DNA from 2 places in the Pseudoclavibacter sp. VKM Ac-2888 genome. Region 2 is predicted to be linked to the other one. Evidence: predicted binding sites of a transcription regulator. Region 2 holds the regulator's gene; the other holds the start of a gene.
The links. Region 2 encodes HspR, which represses chaperone genes until heat shock. Its sites were predicted from a motif close to AAGTTGAGTCNNNNNGACTCAACTT; they were not measured.
Positions count from the first base shown of each region.

Region 1 (4,207 bases), 130 kb from region 2:
GCCACCGCCGTGGCCGCGATGAATGCCAGACTCATCCGCCGCCTGCGGACCCTGCTCGTGCTCGTGACTCGACCGAGCCGATGGTCCTGAGGCATGTGCGCTCTCCGTTCTGTGCGCTGTCCGCGCGGGCTCGTTCGTTGAGTGCGCGGCGGGCACGACTGTGTGCTTCCGAGCTGATCTTGAAGTGGGGTCGGCGAAAAGGCCAGCAAAGCGAACAGAACCGTTCATGCTCGACGCGATGCGAACATGTCTGTACGCTCGGATCCGTGGACGACATGCCGCCGTTCGGTCTCCTGCGTCGAGAGCGGATCCTCAACGAGCTGCGGCGGGCAGGATCCGTCCGCGTCGCCGCGCTCGCGCGGCAGCTCGAGGTGTCCGAGCTCACGATCCGCCGCGACATCACGCACCTCTCCGATCGCGGTCTCCTGACCAGAGTCCACGGCGGCGCGACCCTGCGGAGCCGCCTCGACACCTCGGTGCCATCGGTCGCCGCACAGGCGACCGCGATTCGCTTCAGGGTCGGCATGGTCACCCCGTCGCTGAGCTACTACTGGCCCCAGGTGATCGTCGGCGCACGGGCCGCGGCCACGGACCTCGGCGTGCAGCTCGTGCTCAGGGGTGCCAGCTACTCCGTCGATGATCAGCGCAGGCAGATCTCCTCCCTCGTCGAATCGGGCGGCCTCCACGGCATCATCGCCGCACCGGAGACGGGCGGTGCAGACGGACGGGCGCTGCTGCACTGGCTGGAGTCCCTCCCGGTGCCCGTCGTGCTCGCTGAGCGCCACGCCTCCTCCGTCGCCGCGCTCACGAGCCTCGAATGGGTCACCACGGACCACGTCTTCGGCGGCTCCCTCGCCGCCGACCACCTCGCAGTGCTCGGGCACCGCCGGGTCGGCATCCTCACCTCGACCGGCTCCCCGACCTCCGCGCAGCTCCGGCAGGGGTGGAGCGGTGCCGTCACGGAGCTCGGCCTCGAATCGGTGGTCGACGTCGACGCGAACCTCGACGAGATGGACGGGCTGTCGCGGGAGGCGTTCATCGCTCGAGTGCTCGATGATTGCCGCCGGGCATCTGCGACGGCCCTGCTCATCCACTCCGACCCTCAAGCGGTGCTCGTGCAGCAGTACGCCCGCGATCACGGCTGGTCGATCCCCGACGACCTTGCCGTCGTCGCCTACGACGACGAGGTGGCGCAGAACGCCGAGCCGCCCATCACGGCGCTGCGTCCTCCCAAGCAGCACATCGGGCGGCTGGCCGTCGAGACGATGGTGTCGCGCCTCGAGGAGGGTCCCCGTCGACCGGTGCAGCGCACGCGTGTCCTCCCCGTGCTGCACGCTCGGAGCTCCACCGCGGCGCGCTCCTGACCGTCAGCCGCGCATCCCCGTCGCGCGTTCGTGGTCGATGAGCGCCTGCCGGACGGCGATGTCGTCAGCGTGCCCCGCGAGCTTGCCGCTGGCTTGGACGATGCGGTGCACGGGCACGAAGAGGCCCACGAGGCAGGCGCCGCACGCGCTCGCGGCGGCGCGGGCGGCGCGTGGATGCCCGGCGATGGTCGCGACGTCGCCGTAGCTCGCGAGGGTGCCGGGTTCGACGAGCCTGGCCGCCCTCCACATGGCGCGGCGCAGCTCGGTGCCGTCCTGGTGGACGTCGATGGCGTCGAGGAGAGACGGGTCGCCGTCATCGAAGGCTCGGACGGCGGCGAGTGCGGCGTCGGCGTCATCGAGCTCCTGCACCTCGAGGAGCTCGGATCGGCGGCCGAAGACCGCGTAGGCGAGCGAGTTCGGGCTCCCGAATCCTGAGGCGCGCACGGCCTCCGACGGCCCGGCCTTGACGATCGAGAATCGCTCGCCGAGCAGCTCGACGCTGCCGACGCGGAGTGCGTTGACGTCGAGCGGCGACTCTTCGGGTGCTTCTGGCATAACAGGAACTCTGCCACGTTAGGAGAAGTCCTGGTCAGAGGCGGTGCGGAGGCGTCGAGGTTGCGCTGGGAGTTGGCTGAGCCACCCAGCTTTGGGTGGTGTTATTCCGTCTCGGAATCTAAACTTGAGCCATTCCGACTCAACTTTTGATCCATCTGGGTCGGAAGCAACTTTGACGAAGGAGCCCCATGGCAAACATGCAAGGCGCTCAGGCACCAGACGAAGAGGCCAAGAGCGCACTCGAACAGTACGGAATCAACCTCACCGACATCGCCCGCTCGGGCAAGCTCGACCCGGTCATCGGCCGCGACTCCGAGATCCGACGCGTCAGCCAGGTGCTGACCCGGCGCACCAAGAACAACCCAGTGCTCATCGGCGAACCCGGCGTCGGGAAGACCTCGGTCGTCGAGGGCCTCGCCCAGCGCATCGTCGCCGGCGACGTCGCCGAATCCCTCAAGGACAAGGAGCTCGTCAGCCTCGACATGTCGGCGCTCATCGCGGGCGCCAAGTACCGCGGCGACTTCGAGGAGCGGCTCAAGGCCGTCCTCAAGGAGATCACCGAATCCGACGGGCGCATCATCACGTTCATCGACGAGCTCCACACCCTCATGGGTGCTGGGGGCGGAGAGTCGAGCATCTCGGCAGCGAACATGCTGAAGCCCATGCTCGCTCGTGGCGAGCTGCGCCTCATCGGCGCGACGACACTCGACGAGTACCGCCAGTTCATCGAATCGGATGCGGCGCTCGAGCGACGCTTCCAGCAGGTGTTCGTCGGTGAGCCAAGCGTCGAGGACTCGATCGCGATCCTCCGCGGTCTGAAGGAGCGGTACGAAGCGCACCACAAGGTGTCGATCGCCGACCAGGCGCTCGTCGCCGCAGCCGCGCTCTCGAACCGCTACATCACGGGCCGGAAGCTGCCAGACAAGGCGATCGACCTCATCGACGAGGCGGCCTCGCGCCTGCGGATGGAGATCGACTCCTCGCCGGTCGAGGTCGACACCCTCCAGCGGCAGGTCGACCGTCTCCGCCTCGAGGAGCTCGCGCTCAAGAAGGAGCACGACGACGCCTCGCGGCAGCGCCTCGCCACGCTCCGTGCCGACCTCGACACGAAGAACGCGCGCCTCGGCGAGCTGAAGGAGCGCTGGAGCATCGAGCGGGCATCCCTCAACCGCATCGGCGAGCTCCGCGAGGAGCTCGACAACATCCGCGTGCGCGCCGACCGTGCGCAGCGCGAGGGCAACCTCGAGCTCGCCTCCCGGCTGCTCTACGGGGAGCTCCCCGGCATCCAGAAGCAGCTGCACGAGGCTGAGGCCACGGAAGGCGGCGGGCCCAAGCTCGTCAACGACCACGTCACCGCCGAGGACATCGCGGGGGTTGTGGCCGCGTGGACCGGCATCCCCGTGGGCAGGCTGCTGCAAGGCGAGATGGAGAAGCTCCTCCACCTCGAGGCCGAACTCGGCAAGCGACTCGTCGGGCAGGAGAAGGCCGTGGCGACGGTCGCGGATGCGATCCGCCGCACGCGCGCGGGCATCGCGGACCCCGACCGCCCCACGGGCTCCTTCCTCTTCCTGGGTCCCACCGGAGTCGGGAAGACGGAGCTCGCGCGAGCGCTCGCCGAGCTGCTCTTCGACGACGAGAAGGCCATGATCCGCATCGACATGTCCGAGTACGGGGAGAAGCACTCCGTCGCCCGGCTCGTCGGCGCCCCTCCCGGGTACGTCGGCTACGAGCAGGGCGGGCAGCTCACCGAGGCCGTCAGACGCAGGCCGTACTCGGTCGTGCTGTTCGACGAGGTCGAGAAGGCGCATCCCGAGGTCTTCGACATCCTCCTGCAGGTGCTCGACGACGGGCGCCTCACCGACGGCCAGGGACGCACGGTCGACTTCCGCAACGTCATCCTGATCCTCACCTCGAACCTCGGCTCGCAGTACCTCATCGACCCGCTCCTCACCCCCGAGGATCGGGAGGAGAGCGTCATGGCGGCCGTCCGGCACTCGTTCAAGCCGGAGTTCGTGAACCGACTCGACGACATCGTCGTGTTCAGCGCCCTCTCGCAGGATGAGCTGGCGCAGATCGTGGCGCTGTACATCGAGCGGCTGCAGCGCAGGCTCGGCGAGCGTCGCCTCACGATCAAGGTCGACGACGACGCCAGGGCCTGGCTCGCTGAGCGAGGCTACGACCCCATCTACGGGGCCAGGCCGCTGCGTCGGCTCATGCAGCGCGAGATCGACGACCGCCTCGCGAGGGCACTCCTTGCGGGCACGGTCCGCGACGGCGACACGATCTCC
Region 1 is NZ_JADKSM010000001.1:2,420,850-2,425,056, reverse strand. Features, by position in the region: gene ITJ61_RS11440 (fibronectin type III domain-containing protein) at 1-35, opposite strand, end outside; gene ITJ61_RS11435 (substrate-binding domain-containing protein) at 276-1,364, shown strand; gene ITJ61_RS11430 (methylated-DNA--[protein]-cysteine S-methyltransferase) at 1,368-1,919, opposite strand; gene ITJ61_RS11425 (ATP-dependent Clp protease ATP-binding subunit) at 2,108-4,207, shown strand, end outside.
Region 1: a site for HspR is predicted at 2,041-2,065, ahead of ITJ61_RS11425 (ATP-dependent Clp protease ATP-binding subunit). Genes of this name have one in related genera too.

Region 2 (4,207 bases):
ATCTCGCAGTGGAGCGCCTCCACGACCTGCAGCGCGTCCAGGCGGAGTACGCCAACTACCGCCGCCGCACCGACCGCGAGAAGACCGAGGCCTACGACGCCACCAAGGCGGAAGTGCTCCGGTCCCTCCTCCCCGTCCTCGACGACCTCGACCGTGCCCAGAAGCACGGCGACCTCATCGAAGACACCCCGGTCGCCGTCATCGCGAACAAGCTGCGCACCGCAGTCGAGCGCCTCGGCCTCACCGCCTACGGTGAAGCCGGAGAGGCCTTCGACCCCCAGCGGTACGAGGCCATCGCACAGCTGCCGAACCCCGAGGTCACGAGCGACACGATCGCTGACGTCGTCGAACGCGGCTACACCATCGGCGAGCGCGTCGTCCGCGTCGCGAAGGCAGCCGTCTTCGTACCCGCTTCATAAGCACCGCGATCGGCGCATCCGCCCGATCGAACACGGGAGGGGGCACCGCAGCTGCGGGCCCCCTCCTGTCTTCATCCGGAAGACACGTGCTCATCCCTAGGAACAGAAGGACCATATGGCCAGTCAGGATTGGTTTGACAAGGACTTCTACGCGGTGCTCGGCGTATCGAAGGACGTAGACGAAAAAGACCTCAAGAAGCAGTACCGGAAGCTCGCGCGTCAGTATCACCCTGACTCGCACCCGGGCGACACTGCCGCAGAGGCGAAGTTCAAGGAGATCTCCGAGGCCTACTCGGTCATCTCCGACCCAGAGCACCGCGCCGAGTACGACCAGATGCGCGCCATGGGCTCGGGCGCCCGCTTCCAGCAGGGGCCAGGCGGCCCAGGGGGCGCGGGCTTCGAGGACGTCTTCGGAGGCATGTTCAACGGTGGCGGCGGACGCCGCGGCGCGTCGAACGCCGACTTCGAGGACCTCCTCGGTTCCATGTTCGGCGGTGGTGGCGGCGGCTTCGGGGCAGGCAGCTTCGGCGGAGGTGCCGGCGGGCCTGCCGGGTTCCAGACCGGACCGCAGAAGGGGCGCGACCAGAGCGCATCCACGACGCTCAGCTTCATGACCGCCATCCACGGCGACACGGTCGAGCTGCAGGGGCAGGATGGGCGGGTCGTGAAGGTCCGCGTTCCCGCCGGCGTCGAGGACGGGCAGAAGATCCGCCTCCGCGGCAAGGGCGGGCAGAGCCCGAACGGCGGCGAAGCCGGAGACCTCATCCTCACCGTCGCCGTGCGACCCGACCCCGTCTTCACGCGCTCGGGCCTCAACCTGGAGGTGACCGTGCCGGTCTCCTTCGCTGAGGCAGTCCTCGGCGCCACCATCGAGGTGCCGACCGTCGACGGCAAGACCGTGCGCGTCAAGGTCGCGCCGGGCACGCCGAACGGGAAGACGCTCCGCGTGAAGGGCAGGGGCATCGAGTCGAAGAAGGGCAAGGGCGACCTGCTCGTGCACCTCGAGGTGGCCGTGCCGAATCACCTGTCGAGCGCGCAGGAGAAGGCGCTCGCCGACTTCGTCGCCGCATCCGGAGACGAGAGCCCCCGCGAGGACCTGCTGCGTCTCGCGCGCCAAGGCAGGTAGGGGACGCCCATGGCATTCCCCTCCGACCTCGACGAGGACGCCCCGATCTTCGCGATCGCCATGGCGGCGGAGCTCGCGAACATGCACCCGCAGACGCTTCGCCAGTACGACCGGATGGGCCTCGTCACGCCTCGGCGCACGGCCGGGCGCGTGCGGCGGTATTCGCTTCGCGACGTCGCGCAGCTGCGGGAGATCGCGGTGCTGTCGAACGAGGGCGTGAGCCTCGAGGGCATCGCCCGCGTGCTCGAGCTGCAGCGCGAGGTGCTGGGACTGCGCCGCCGCGTCCGGGCGCTCGAGGCGGAACTCGCCGACGAGCGCCTCACGAGGCTCGGTGGTCGCATCTTCGCGGCCGGGGAACGCGGCGATGTCGTGCCCCTCGCCCACGGTCGCCGCACGGCCCGCCGAACCGAGGTCGTCGTGTGGCGGCCGGCGCGCATCCACGATGCCGAGGCCGAAGCCGACGCCGACGCCGACGAGCGGCGCCCGAAGCGAACCCGCGCGAAAGCCTCGGCACCGCGTACGCGCGCTTCCCGCGCCAAGCGGCCGCCGGACGCGTAAGCCCGCGCCGCATCCCGCCTCCCGCGCCCCGCGCCGCGCCTTCCGCCGAACCACCCGCGTCTCGAGCGCCGAAGAGGTCAGTTTCGCCCCATCCTGAGGCCCAGGATGGGGCGAAACTGACCTCTTCGCGTCGGGGTGGGTGCGGGTGCGGCGCGCGGGGTGCGGCGCGCGGGGTTAGCGGGCTCCGTTGCCGCCGTCGACGCGCCACTGCGCGCCGGTCACGAACGACGCCTCGTCGGAGCCGAGGAACACGACGACCCGAGCGATATCCAGCGGCTCGGCGTAGCGGCCCATCGGGATTGCGGCCTGGAACCCGGCCTTCGCCGCCTCCGTGTCGCCGCCGCCGAAGCCCTCCTCCAGTCGCCGCACCATCTGCGTGTTCACGCCGGACGGGTGGATGCTGTTGACCCGCACCCCGCTCGGGGCGACCTCGAGCGCGGCGGACTTCGTGAAGCCGACCACGGCGTGCTTCGACGCGACGTAGGCGGAGACGCCGGGCGCCCCGTCGAGGCCCGCCTCCGAGGACGTATTGATGATGCTGCCGCTGCCGCGCTCGGTCATGACCTTGAGGACATGCTTCATGCCGAGGAAGACGCCGCGCACGTTGACGGCGAAGACCTTCTCGTAGTTGTCGACGCTCGCTTCCGTGAGCGGGCCGACGGCGCCTTCGATGCCCGCGTTGTTGAAGAACACGTCGATCGTCCCGAACGCCTCGACGGTCTGGGCGACGTAGCGCTCGACGTCGGCCTCGTCGGTGACATCCGCGGCGATCGCGATGACCTCGCCGTGCGCCGAGAGGCGTTCGCGCGCGGCCTCGAGGGGCTCCGGGAAGAGGTCGACCAGGGCCACGCGTGCGCCCAGCTTGAGGAATTCCTCAGCTGTCGCCGCGCCGATGCCGCCCGCGCCGCCGGTGATGACCACTGAGCGTCCGGTGAAATCTGTCATGTCGCAACTCCTTTGTCGTCTGGTTGTCCGCGTGACGTCGCTCGCCCGCGGCAGTCGTCGGCCGCCGGAGCTGTATCCCCGACGGCGCCGCCAGGCTAGGTGCCACGCATGCGCATCCACTGTGTACCGACACAGCGAATGCGCCGAAAGCATGCGCCCCGCCCCGCCCCGCCCCGAGCAGGGTCACGGCCACCGCAGAGTTGTGGCGTGACGTCGTGGCGACGTCGCGCAGCAGCAACAAGCCACAACTCCACGGCCTGGGCGCGCGCGTTCGGGTGCAGGGCGCCGGGCGCGGGTGTTCGGACGCCGGACGACGGGCGCGGGTGTTCGGACGCCGGACGCCGGACGCCGGATGTCGGACGTCGGACGCCAGTCGTCGGGTGCCGGACGCCGGGCGCCTGAGTCAGGCGTCGGCGGTGAGGCGCTGCGTGCCGATGACCGAGAGCAGCTGCAGTCGGTCGTAGCTCTCTGTGCCAGGCGTGGCCGTCAGCACGAGCAGCGTCTGGTGCTGCGCGGGGTCGATGAGGAACTGGCAGTGCACCTCCATGGCCCCGAGCTCGGGATGCTGCACTCGCTTCTCGAGCTCGTGCGTCGCGTTGATCTCGTGGTCGGCCCAGATTGCGGCGAACTCCGGGCTCTCGGCGAGGAGCGCATCCACGACCCGCTGCGCTCGAGAGCCTGGACCCTGCTGGGCGACGAAGCCGCGAGCATCCGCGGCGAATGCTCGAGACAGCTTCTCGTGGTCGGCCGACGGGTAGACGTCGCGGGCGCCGGGCGCCGTGAACCAGCGGTAGACGACGCTGCGGGCGTTGCCGACGAAGCGGGTCTCGTCGCCGAAGAGGGCGCGCGCGGCCGGTGTCTGCACAAGCGTCTCGCCCATGGCCGTCATGACCTGCGCCGGGGTGTCGGCCAGGCGGTCGAGGATGCGCATGAGGCCGGGGGCCACGTGCTCGCCGCCGATGGCGCGGCGAGGTGCCTGGTGGCCGGCGAGGTGGAAGAGGTGGTCGCGTTCCGCGGCCGTCAGCCGCAGGCCACGCGCCATGGCGGCGAGCATCTGCTCCGAAGGCTGGGGGCCGCGGCTCTGCTCGAGGCGACTGTAGTAGTCGACCGACATGTCGCTGAGTGCAGCGACCTCCTCGCGCCGCAGCCCCTGCGTGCG
Region 2 is NZ_JADKSM010000001.1:2,549,365-2,553,571, reverse strand. Features, by position in the region: gene ITJ61_RS12035 (nucleotide exchange factor GrpE) at 1-419, shown strand, start outside; gene ITJ61_RS12030 (DnaJ C-terminal domain-containing protein) at 535-1,545, shown strand; gene ITJ61_RS12025 (heat shock protein transcriptional repressor HspR) at 1,555-2,103, shown strand; gene ITJ61_RS12020 (SDR family NAD(P)-dependent oxidoreductase) at 2,278-3,048, opposite strand; gene ITJ61_RS12015 (helix-turn-helix transcriptional regulator) at 3,452-4,207, opposite strand, start outside.